Regions from separate parts of the Pseudoalteromonas sp. MQS005 genome, predicted to be linked through region 3. Evidence: predicted binding sites of a transcription regulator. Region 3 holds the regulator's gene; each other region holds the start of a gene.

The links. The regulator sigma-54, encoded in region 3, starts transcription at its own class of promoters, with help from an activator protein. The targets are predictions, from matches to a motif close to GTTGGCACGNNNNTNGNNT.
Region 1: A9479_RS05160 (TorF family putative porin) is a predicted target of sigma-54. The motif match lies at 1,080-1,098, and genes of this name have one in related genera.
Region 2: A9479_RS09905 (EF-hand domain-containing protein) is a predicted target of sigma-54. The motif match lies at 1,428-1,446, and genes of this name have one in related genera.
Region 4: A9479_RS02790 (flagellar basal body rod protein FlgF) is a predicted target of sigma-54. The motif match lies at 1,042-1,060, and genes of this name have one in related genera.

Annotation. Positions count from the first base shown of each region.
Region 1 covers NZ_LYRQ01000010.1:12,286-14,494, forward strand. Annotated here, with positions in the region: gene A9479_RS05155 (hypothetical protein) at 1-827, shown strand, start outside; gene A9479_RS05160 (TorF family putative porin) at 1,200-1,877, shown strand; gene A9479_RS05165 (hypothetical protein) at 2,126-2,209, shown strand, end outside.
Region 2 covers NZ_LYRQ01000023.1:45,294-47,502, reverse strand. Annotated here, with positions in the region: gene trkA (Trk system potassium transporter TrkA) at 1-133, shown strand, start outside; gene A9479_RS09920 (EF-hand domain-containing protein) at 219-434, opposite strand; gene A9479_RS09915 (EF-hand domain-containing protein) at 499-711, opposite strand; gene A9479_RS09910 (EF-hand domain-containing protein) at 850-1,062, opposite strand; gene A9479_RS09905 (EF-hand domain-containing protein) at 1,133-1,345, opposite strand; gene A9479_RS09900 (flagellar brake protein) at 1,859-2,209, opposite strand, start outside.
Region 3 covers NZ_LYRQ01000020.1:19,339-21,547, forward strand. Annotated here, with positions in the region: gene lptB (LPS export ABC transporter ATP-binding protein) at 1-548, shown strand, start outside; gene A9479_RS08890 (RNA polymerase factor sigma-54) at 618-2,117, shown strand; gene hpf (ribosome hibernation promoting factor) at 2,144-2,209, shown strand, end outside.
Region 4 covers NZ_LYRQ01000003.1:148,522-150,730, reverse strand. Annotated here, with positions in the region: gene flgE (flagellar hook protein FlgE) at 1-962, shown strand, start outside; gene A9479_RS02790 (flagellar basal body rod protein FlgF) at 1,096-1,839, shown strand; gene flgG (flagellar basal-body rod protein FlgG) at 1,861-2,209, shown strand, end outside.

The DNA.
Region 1 (2,209 bases), on a different contig from region 3:
TGGCACTTGATGAGCAGCTACGTTTAACTACTTATATTGCAGGCCTGCGTGAAAAGCCGTTAAAAGATATGATCCCTGAAGACTTACTCGCTTTTAGCGGTAAGCATATGGCATCACTCGATCCGAGTACTTATAACTTTGATGTAGAATGGTTTGCCTCTACCAAAAGCGCCAAAGGTTTTCACCAGATGCTGGCTGATTTGCCAGGTGCATTCGACGATGCACTCAGCAACATTCCACTTGAGGGTGATGTAGCGCTAGGTAATTACCAACAATTTGTAATTGCTTATTTGAGTGCATTTAATGGTAGTGATGAAAAACCAACTCTGGCGCCTGCCACCCGTTTATTAGCAATGCGTCGCCCTGATGTGTTTACTCCAATTAGTAACAGTCGCTTAGATGCACTTTGCTCCGCACTTGGTATCACCAAATTAAATAACCGTGACTTTGAGCGTTACTGGCAAGATGTAGTACAAAGCATTCACGCTATGTCATGGTTTAAAATGGCCAATGCTGGTAATGAACTAGAAACACAGTTGGTGGACATTAAAGCGCTTATACCTTGCTTTTTCTATTATGCAGATACTAATACTGCAGATAACTCTAACTACATTAAGCTACTTAATAAACCTACACGTAGCACTTCTAGCAGCAGTAAAGCGCCACGCCGCGGCAAAGAATCGGCTGAAATATTAGTGGACCGCGCACTTGCTGCTGATGACATCCCAGAGCATATTCGTGCTAAGCGTGATTCTATTATTAGCGAAGTACAAAAAGGCCGTGGTGTTAACGAAACAATTACACTTATGCGTACCATTTTTGGATAAAACGTATATCAAACGCAATTAGCTTTAATAAACTAGCGTAACGTTAGGGTCTGTAGACCTTTCAAGGTTAAATTTTCAAAGGCCAATAGATCCTAATATAGATAGCCTGGTAGCGCTCTAATGGTGCAGCCAGGCTTTTTTTTGCACCAGCAGTGTGTTCTTTCCTTACATACTTTTCACAAAGCGTCTTTGCGCATAATTTCAACACCTTGTTTTATAATATAAAATTTATTTTTTATTGAATAAATGGAAGCTGGCACATACAGTGCAATTCCCCCTGCAGTAACGTAATAATACGCCGCCGTTCAAAAGGTTGTAGTCGTTTATAATAAAAAACCTTGGCGTGCAAAATCATACAATGGGAAATGAAACATGCTAAAACTACAAAAAACAATACTCATCGGTGCATTGGCATTAACAGGAATGACATCAACTACTGCATTTGCCGAAGTAACAGCCAATGCAGCCGCTACTTCTAACTACTTATGGCGCGGACAAGAGCAAACTGGGGGCGATGCAGCTGTATCTGGCGGTATTGATTACGCTAATGAATCTGGATTTTATGCAGGTACGTGGGCGTCAAATGCGTCTTGGGCAGATGAAATGACTTACGAACTAGACTTATACGCCGGTTTTGGCGGCGCTATTAATGAAAACGTAAGTTATGACGTAGGTTATATTTATTACGCTTACCCAGATGCGGCATCAGGTGCCGATGCAGATTTTTCAGAAGTTTACGGTAGCATTAGTGTGCAAGGTTTTACATTTGGTGCAGCCGTACTTGCAACATCTGCTGCCAGTGGTGATGGTACTGATTTTGGTGATTCACTGTATTTAAACGCCGATTACAGCTTCGCTGTTGGTAGCAATGGCACTGAAATGGCGCTACACATAGGGCATTACTCAGGCGATTTCATCGGTGATGACAATATTATTGATTATGGTGTATCAGTGTCTAAAGATGGTTTTACCTTTGGCCTATCTGATAACGACATGGACGGCTCAGATGTTAAAGCTTATGTAGCCTACGCTGTCGACTTTAGCCTATAAAAAGAATGTGTTACTTGCTGCAACACTAAGGGCCGCAAGGCCCTTTCTCATATTTAAACCACCTAGAAAATAGTTGTTTACAAAAAAAACAATAAGATAACATTAAAATTCGAAATCACGATTAAGGATTATTATGAATTTATCAAAAAAAATCACAGCTATTTTAGCGTTTTTTTTAATCACAATGAGTACATTTAGCTATGCAACAATGACATGCCGTTGCACCTCAGGTAGCATGACGGTTGTTCATGGTGAGGGTGGTACAGTTAGCTATTCGTGCTCTGGTGGTGGTCAAGTTTCTTGTAGGATACGGTTGGAATAAGCATCATTTA
Region 2 (2,209 bases), on a different contig from region 3:
AAATGACGATGTACTGATTGCCCATGACGATACAATTATTTTGTCAGGCGATCATGTAATCATGTTCTTAATTGATAAAAAGCACATTAACGTGGTTGAAAAGTTATTCCAAGTTAGCGCTATTTTTCTATAATTAAACTGCTTGAGTTAAGTAATCAACAAGCACAAAAAAGCCGCTGACTATTAAGCGGCTTTAGTGGAGTATGATGGGTTAATACTTATTGTACTCTTGCAAACTCTTCTTTAGAAAGTTCACCATTTCCGTCGGTATCTAAGTCATCAAAAATGTTCATTAGTTGTTTATTAGCGGCGGCTTCCTGCTGGCTAATTACACCATCGCCATTACTATCAAAAGAGGCAAAATCTACCGCTGCATAAGCTGCTGATGATGACGCTAATACTAAAATCGCAAGTGTTGTGTTTAATGCTTTCATAATAAGTCTCCTATAAGAGGGAAATCCTTTTCTGAGATCCCTGTGCAATGAAAAAAGTCAAAAATTAAAAGTTTGCAAACTCAGCTTTAGAAAGCTCACCATTACCGTCAGTATCAAGCTCAGTAAATGCGGCTGTTAAATCAGCGTTTACAGCGGCTTCGCTTTGACTAATAGCACCGTTACCATCAGTATCAAGCATGTCAAAGTCGCTTGCTGCAAAAGCAGCTGATGAAGAAGCTAGCGCGATAAGTGCAAATGTTTTATGTAATGTTTTCATAATTTAATCCTTCAAAATGTAATGCAATGGTCTATCAAAAAATTGTGTCTGGCTATCACGGTCCTTGTTATTCTCTTTCATAGGCTTCCTTGCCTATTTAGGTTGTCTTTGGCAACTCAGAATATACTTAGCCTTGCCTTATGCTTTCGAAAATTCTTCTTTTGATAGCTCACCGTTTTGGTCAGTATCAAGCTCTGAGAACATGCTCATTAATTTTGCATCAACCGATGCTTCGCTTTGGCTAATAGCGCCGTTACCGTCGGTATCTAGTGTGTCAAAGTCGCTCGCTGCAAAGGCAGCTGATGAAGAAGCAAGAGCGATAAGTGCAAATGTTTTGTGTAATGTTTTCATAATGAGTATTCCTTAAAATCGTTTAAATAATGGGGGAGCTTTTAACTCCCAAAACTTTAATAGCTTAGGGTTATGCTTTAGAGAACTCTTGTTTTGATAACTCACCGTTTTGGTCAGTATCAAGCTCTGAAAACATGCTCATTAATTTTGCATCAACCGATGCTTCGCTTTGACTGATTGCGCCGTTGCCGTCAGCGTCTAGCGTGTCAAAGTCGCTTGCTGCAAAAGCGGCTGATGAAGAAGCCAATGCGATAAGTGCTAAAGTTTTATTAATGCTTTTCATAATCTATCTTCCTTCAAAGTTTATGTTTTATGCGATTAAGTGTTTTACTTTAAATCACGTTTCGTTCAATACAGCCTGACTATTACAACTTCGATGCCAAAAATATAAAAACCATAATTTTCAATAAATTAACCAGCAACTAGCTGAAAATGGCGCTATTTAACTCGTTATTTTGTTGCTTTTTAGCAACAGTAGATAAGGCAATAAAATTAAAACAATAAAAATCAAAGAGTTGAGTTTAAGGAAAATCCCACACAGTCGATGAGCAATCGCTAAAAAAGAGGATTAAATAAACAAAAAGGAAGGTGAGTTGAGTTTAATTTTGTTATAAACAAAAAAATCAGAATAAAAAACATATTTAACTAATTGTTTTTAATGAATTTATAAAATAAATTTGAAATGGCTTTTAAAAATAACAACAACACATGGCTATTTGTTGCAAAAGAGCGAAAATGTTAGAGCTTGTTGATATTTTAGAATTGTAAAATGTTCAGCGTCGACAGATAACAGGCCTTATACAATTTCAACTTCAAGTGCACTAGGGTCAATGAAGTGATCCCCCATCAGGGCTTTCATTTGCTCTTCACTGGCAAATAATCGAATTCCGCAATATATGCCCTTAGCATGTTTTTTCACACTGCATATTTGCCCTTCGTGCTTTGTATCTTCATCAAACACTACGATGCAACGCATATCTTTAATGTCGTCGATTTCTTGGGTTGTTTTAATATCAAACATAACACCCGTTAACGAAATATCTTTTATAACGCCTTCAAAAGAAGGGCGATCATCCGATAATTTTAACTTGGCTGGAAACAGCGTCGGTATACGCGCTTGCGAGCGCAGTTCAAATAGCTGTACTTG
Region 3 (2,209 bases):
TATCAATTGATGATAAAGATATTACTTTATTACCGATGCACAGCCGGGCGCGTTTAGGGATTGGTTATTTACCGCAGGAGTCGTCTATTTTTAGAAAGCTGACTGTTTATCAAAACTTAATGGCTATCTTAGAAACACGTAAAGAATTAAATAAACAACAACGCGAAGATACCTTAAATAATTTACTTGATGAATTTAGCATTCAGCATATCCGCGACAGCCAAGGTATGGCCTTATCAGGTGGTGAACGTCGCCGCGTTGAAATTGCTCGCGCGTTAGCAGCAAACCCTAAATTTATCCTTTTAGACGAACCCTTTGCGGGGGTTGATCCTATCTCAGTATTAGATATTAAAAAGATTATAGAGCATCTTAAAAACCGTGGCATTGGCGTACTTATTACAGACCATAACGTGCGCGAAACACTTGATGTTTGTGAAAAAGCCTACATAGTTTCTCATGGGGAGTTAATTGCATCAGGCACTCCTGAATACGTATTAAACGATAAAACAGTACGCGATGTTTATTTGGGCGAGCAGTTCAAGCTCTAATATGTGTGTTATTCCACTAAGCATCTGCTAAGATTAATCATACTAATTTAAAAGGATTGTTAGAGATACATGAGGCAATCATTACAGCTGCGCATGGGCCAGCAACTTACAATGACTCCACAGTTGCAACAAGCAATTCGCTTATTGCAACTCAGTACATTGGATCTCCAGCAAGAAATTCAAGAAGCGCTCGATAGCAACCCCTTGCTTGAAGTTGAAGAACACGATTACAGCGAAGACACTGCAGGTAAAAACGAACAAAAAGCCGATAACGATGACTTAACGCTAAGTGCCTCAGCTGACGATAAACCTAGCGAGTATGAGCAAGACAGCGGCGAAGCAATGACCAAAGACACCATTAGCGATGATATGGCTATGGATGTTACTTGGGATGAATATATGAGCGCAGCGCCTGCCTCTTCATCGGGCCCAATGCCAGAAGATGAATCTATTTATCAAGGCTCTTCGACTGAAACGCTGCATGAGTATTTAATGTGGCAACTTCAATTGACGCCGTTTAGCCCTACCGATGAAGCGATAGCTATTGCAATTGTAGAAGCTGTGGACGACTCAGGGATTCTAACCCTTAGCTGTGAAGAAATATTAGAAAGCTTTAACCAAGAAAACGACGGCGAAGATGAAGTTGAACTTGACGAAATAGAAGCGGTACTAAAGCGTATTCAACTATTTGATCCAGTGGGAATAGCCGCGCGTAGTTTACAAGAGTGCTTGTGTATTCAGCTAAATCAATTTGATAAAGACACACCTTTTTTAAACGAAACAAAAATGATCTTAACCGATCATATTGATTTACTTGCTGCACGTGACTATCGCACGTTGATGAAAAAAACAAAGCTTAAAGAAGATGAGCTTAAAGAAATCATGACGTTGATTCATACGCTCAGCCCAAAACCGGCAGACACTATTGTTAGAGAAGAGTCTGAATACGTTATTCCTGATGTGTCGGTTAAAAAAGTTAAAGGTCGTTGGGTAGTTGAATTAAACCCAGATAGCATGCCTAAGATCAGAGTAAATAGCCAATATGCAGCTATGTCGCGTACGGTTAAATCAAGTGGTGATAGCCAGTTTATTCGCTCGCACTTACAAGAGGCTAAATGGTTTATAAAAAGCTTAGAAAGTAGAAATGACACGCTACTTAAAGTAACCAACTGTATTGTGCAGCAGCAACAGGCCTTTTTTGAACACGGTCCTGAGGCTATGAAGCCTATGGTGCTTAACGATGTGGCTGAAATGGTGGAAATGCACGAGTCGACTATATCGCGTGTTACTACGCAAAAATACATGCATACACCACGTGGCATTTTTGAGCTTAAATATTTCTTTTCAAGCCATGTAAGTACTGAAAATGGTGGCGAATGTTCATCAACAGCAATACGTGCATTAATTAAAAAATTAATCGCTGCAGAAAACTCAGCTAAACCATTGAGTGATAGTAAAATTGCAGATATATTGGCAGAGCAAGGAATTAAAGTAGCGAGGAGAACCATTGCAAAATATCGCGAATCTCTAGCTATTCCCCCGTCTAATCAACGTAAAAGTTTGATTTAAGGCGTACAACAAAGAGGAAAATGTTTATGCAACTGAATTTAACTGGTCGCCATGTAGATATTACCGACTCGCTTAGAGACTACGTAAATAGT
Region 4 (2,209 bases), on a different contig from region 3:
GAGATACGACTTCTGTAAGTCTTAGTACTTCTTCTGCTTTACAAATTCCTGATTCGTCTGGTTCTCCTCGTGCAACAACAACTGTATATAGTTCATTTAACCTTGATTCACGAGTAGATTCTCCAACTCTTCCTTTTGATCCAGCCGAGAGTGCGACTTACAATTCATCGACCTCAACAACGGTTTATGACTCATTAGGTGAACCTCATGTAATTCAATTTTTCTTTGTTAAAAATGACCCCAGCGTTCCCGGCGATGAGAATCAATGGGATGTGCATGCTACATTAGACGGTAAATCCTTTGATACTAATGGTGTAGAGCAAACGGTGGCTCCCTATACACCAATAAGCACATTTAAATTTGATTCTAGTGGTCTTCCGCAAGATACTAATGGTATTGCGAACACAGGTAATACATTTAACCCATTAACAGTGCCAGGTGGTGCAGGAGCTGCTGCAGGGTTATCTGACTTGCTTTCAAATGGTGCAAGCTTTCCTGTTGATGTAGAGATAAATTGGCGGGATCAAGCTGCTACAACAAATAAAATACCTACTCAATATGCAAGTCGCTTTGAGGTAAAAGCACTTGAGCAGGATGGTGCGACGGTTGGTCGCTTAGCAGGTATTGATATTGGTACCGATGGAAAAGTCGTAGCGTCATACAGTAATGGTGATTCAACTTTCTTAGGGCAAGTCGCTATGGTGCGTTTCTCGAACTCACAAGGTCTACAGCAAGTGGGTGATACTGCTTGGAAAAAGAGTCTAACGTCAGGTGAACCAATCGCGGGTGAGCCAGGTTCAGGAACACTAGGCAATATCAATTCGTCAGCTCTTGAACAATCTAACGTAAACTTAACCAATGAGCTTGTTGATTTGATTAGTGCGCAGCGTAACTTCCAAGCAAACTCTCGTGCGCTTGAGGTTAATTCAACTATTCAACAAAACATCCTTCAGATCCGATAATCATATTTTGATTTACTTAGGCTGCTACGTGCAGCCTTTTTTATTACTCTCCTAAAATCTTATTCATACTTAAACTTAATTTGGCACTTATATTGCATTTACACATGTATAGATTTCTTAATGAGTCGATGTTATGGATAAAATGGTCTACATAGCGGCATCTGGCGCTAAACAAAGCCTGCAAGGGCTTGCTCTTAAAGCCAATAATTTGGCAAATGCGAATACCACAGGGTTTAAATCTGATTTTGCGCAAGCACGATCAATGCAGGCTTTCGGTGAAGGTTTGCCGACCCGTGTTTTTGCTATGCAGGAGCGCCCAGGCGCAAACATGACATCGGGGGGTATTGTTGAAACAGGTCGCGACTTAGACATAGCGATGAGTGATAACGCATGGCTGAGTGTTCAAGATGCCTCAGGAAATGAAGCCTATACCAAAGTAGGCACATTAAATATCACAGCCGAAGGCATGCTCATGACAAGTCATGGTCGTCAAGTTATTGGCGAAGGCGGGCCAATCATATTACCCGTACCCATTGAAAAAATAGAATTTAGCAAAGATGGCACTATTCAAGTTCGCCCTCAAGGCGCACCGGCTAACTTTTTAGAAGAAGTTGATCGGCTAAAAGTGATTGATGCAAACAACGCTACGCTTGAAAAAGGCAATGATGGTCTGTTTAGGCCCAAGCCAGGTGAAACTGTTGAAACATCAGCTAATGTTCAAGTACTGAGCGGCACGTTAGAAATGTCGAATGTAAATCCTGTGCATGAAATGGTCGATATGATCAATCACCAACGCCAATTTGAATTACAAGTAAAACTGATGAAAACAGCTGAAGAGATTGACGAACGTCAAGAGCAGCTGATGCGCATAGTTTAACTTTAACGTGAGGATATTATTATGAATCCAGCATTATGGATAAGTAAAACTGGGCTTGACGCTCAACAAACTGATATATCGGTTATATCAAATAACTTAGCGAATGCCAGTACTGTAGGTTACAAAAAAAGCCGCGCTATTTTTGAAGATTTACTCTACCAAAATATTAACCAACCAGGCGGACGTTCATCGCAAGATACCGAAATGCCATCAGGCTTAATGCTGGGTGCGGGTACTAAGGTTGTCGCTAATCAGAAAAACTTTTCCCAAGGTAACATGCTCACCACTGAAAATTCATTAGATTGGATGATTTCTGGTCCTGGGTTTTTCGAAGTATTACAGCCAGATGGCAATATTGCTTATTCGCGTA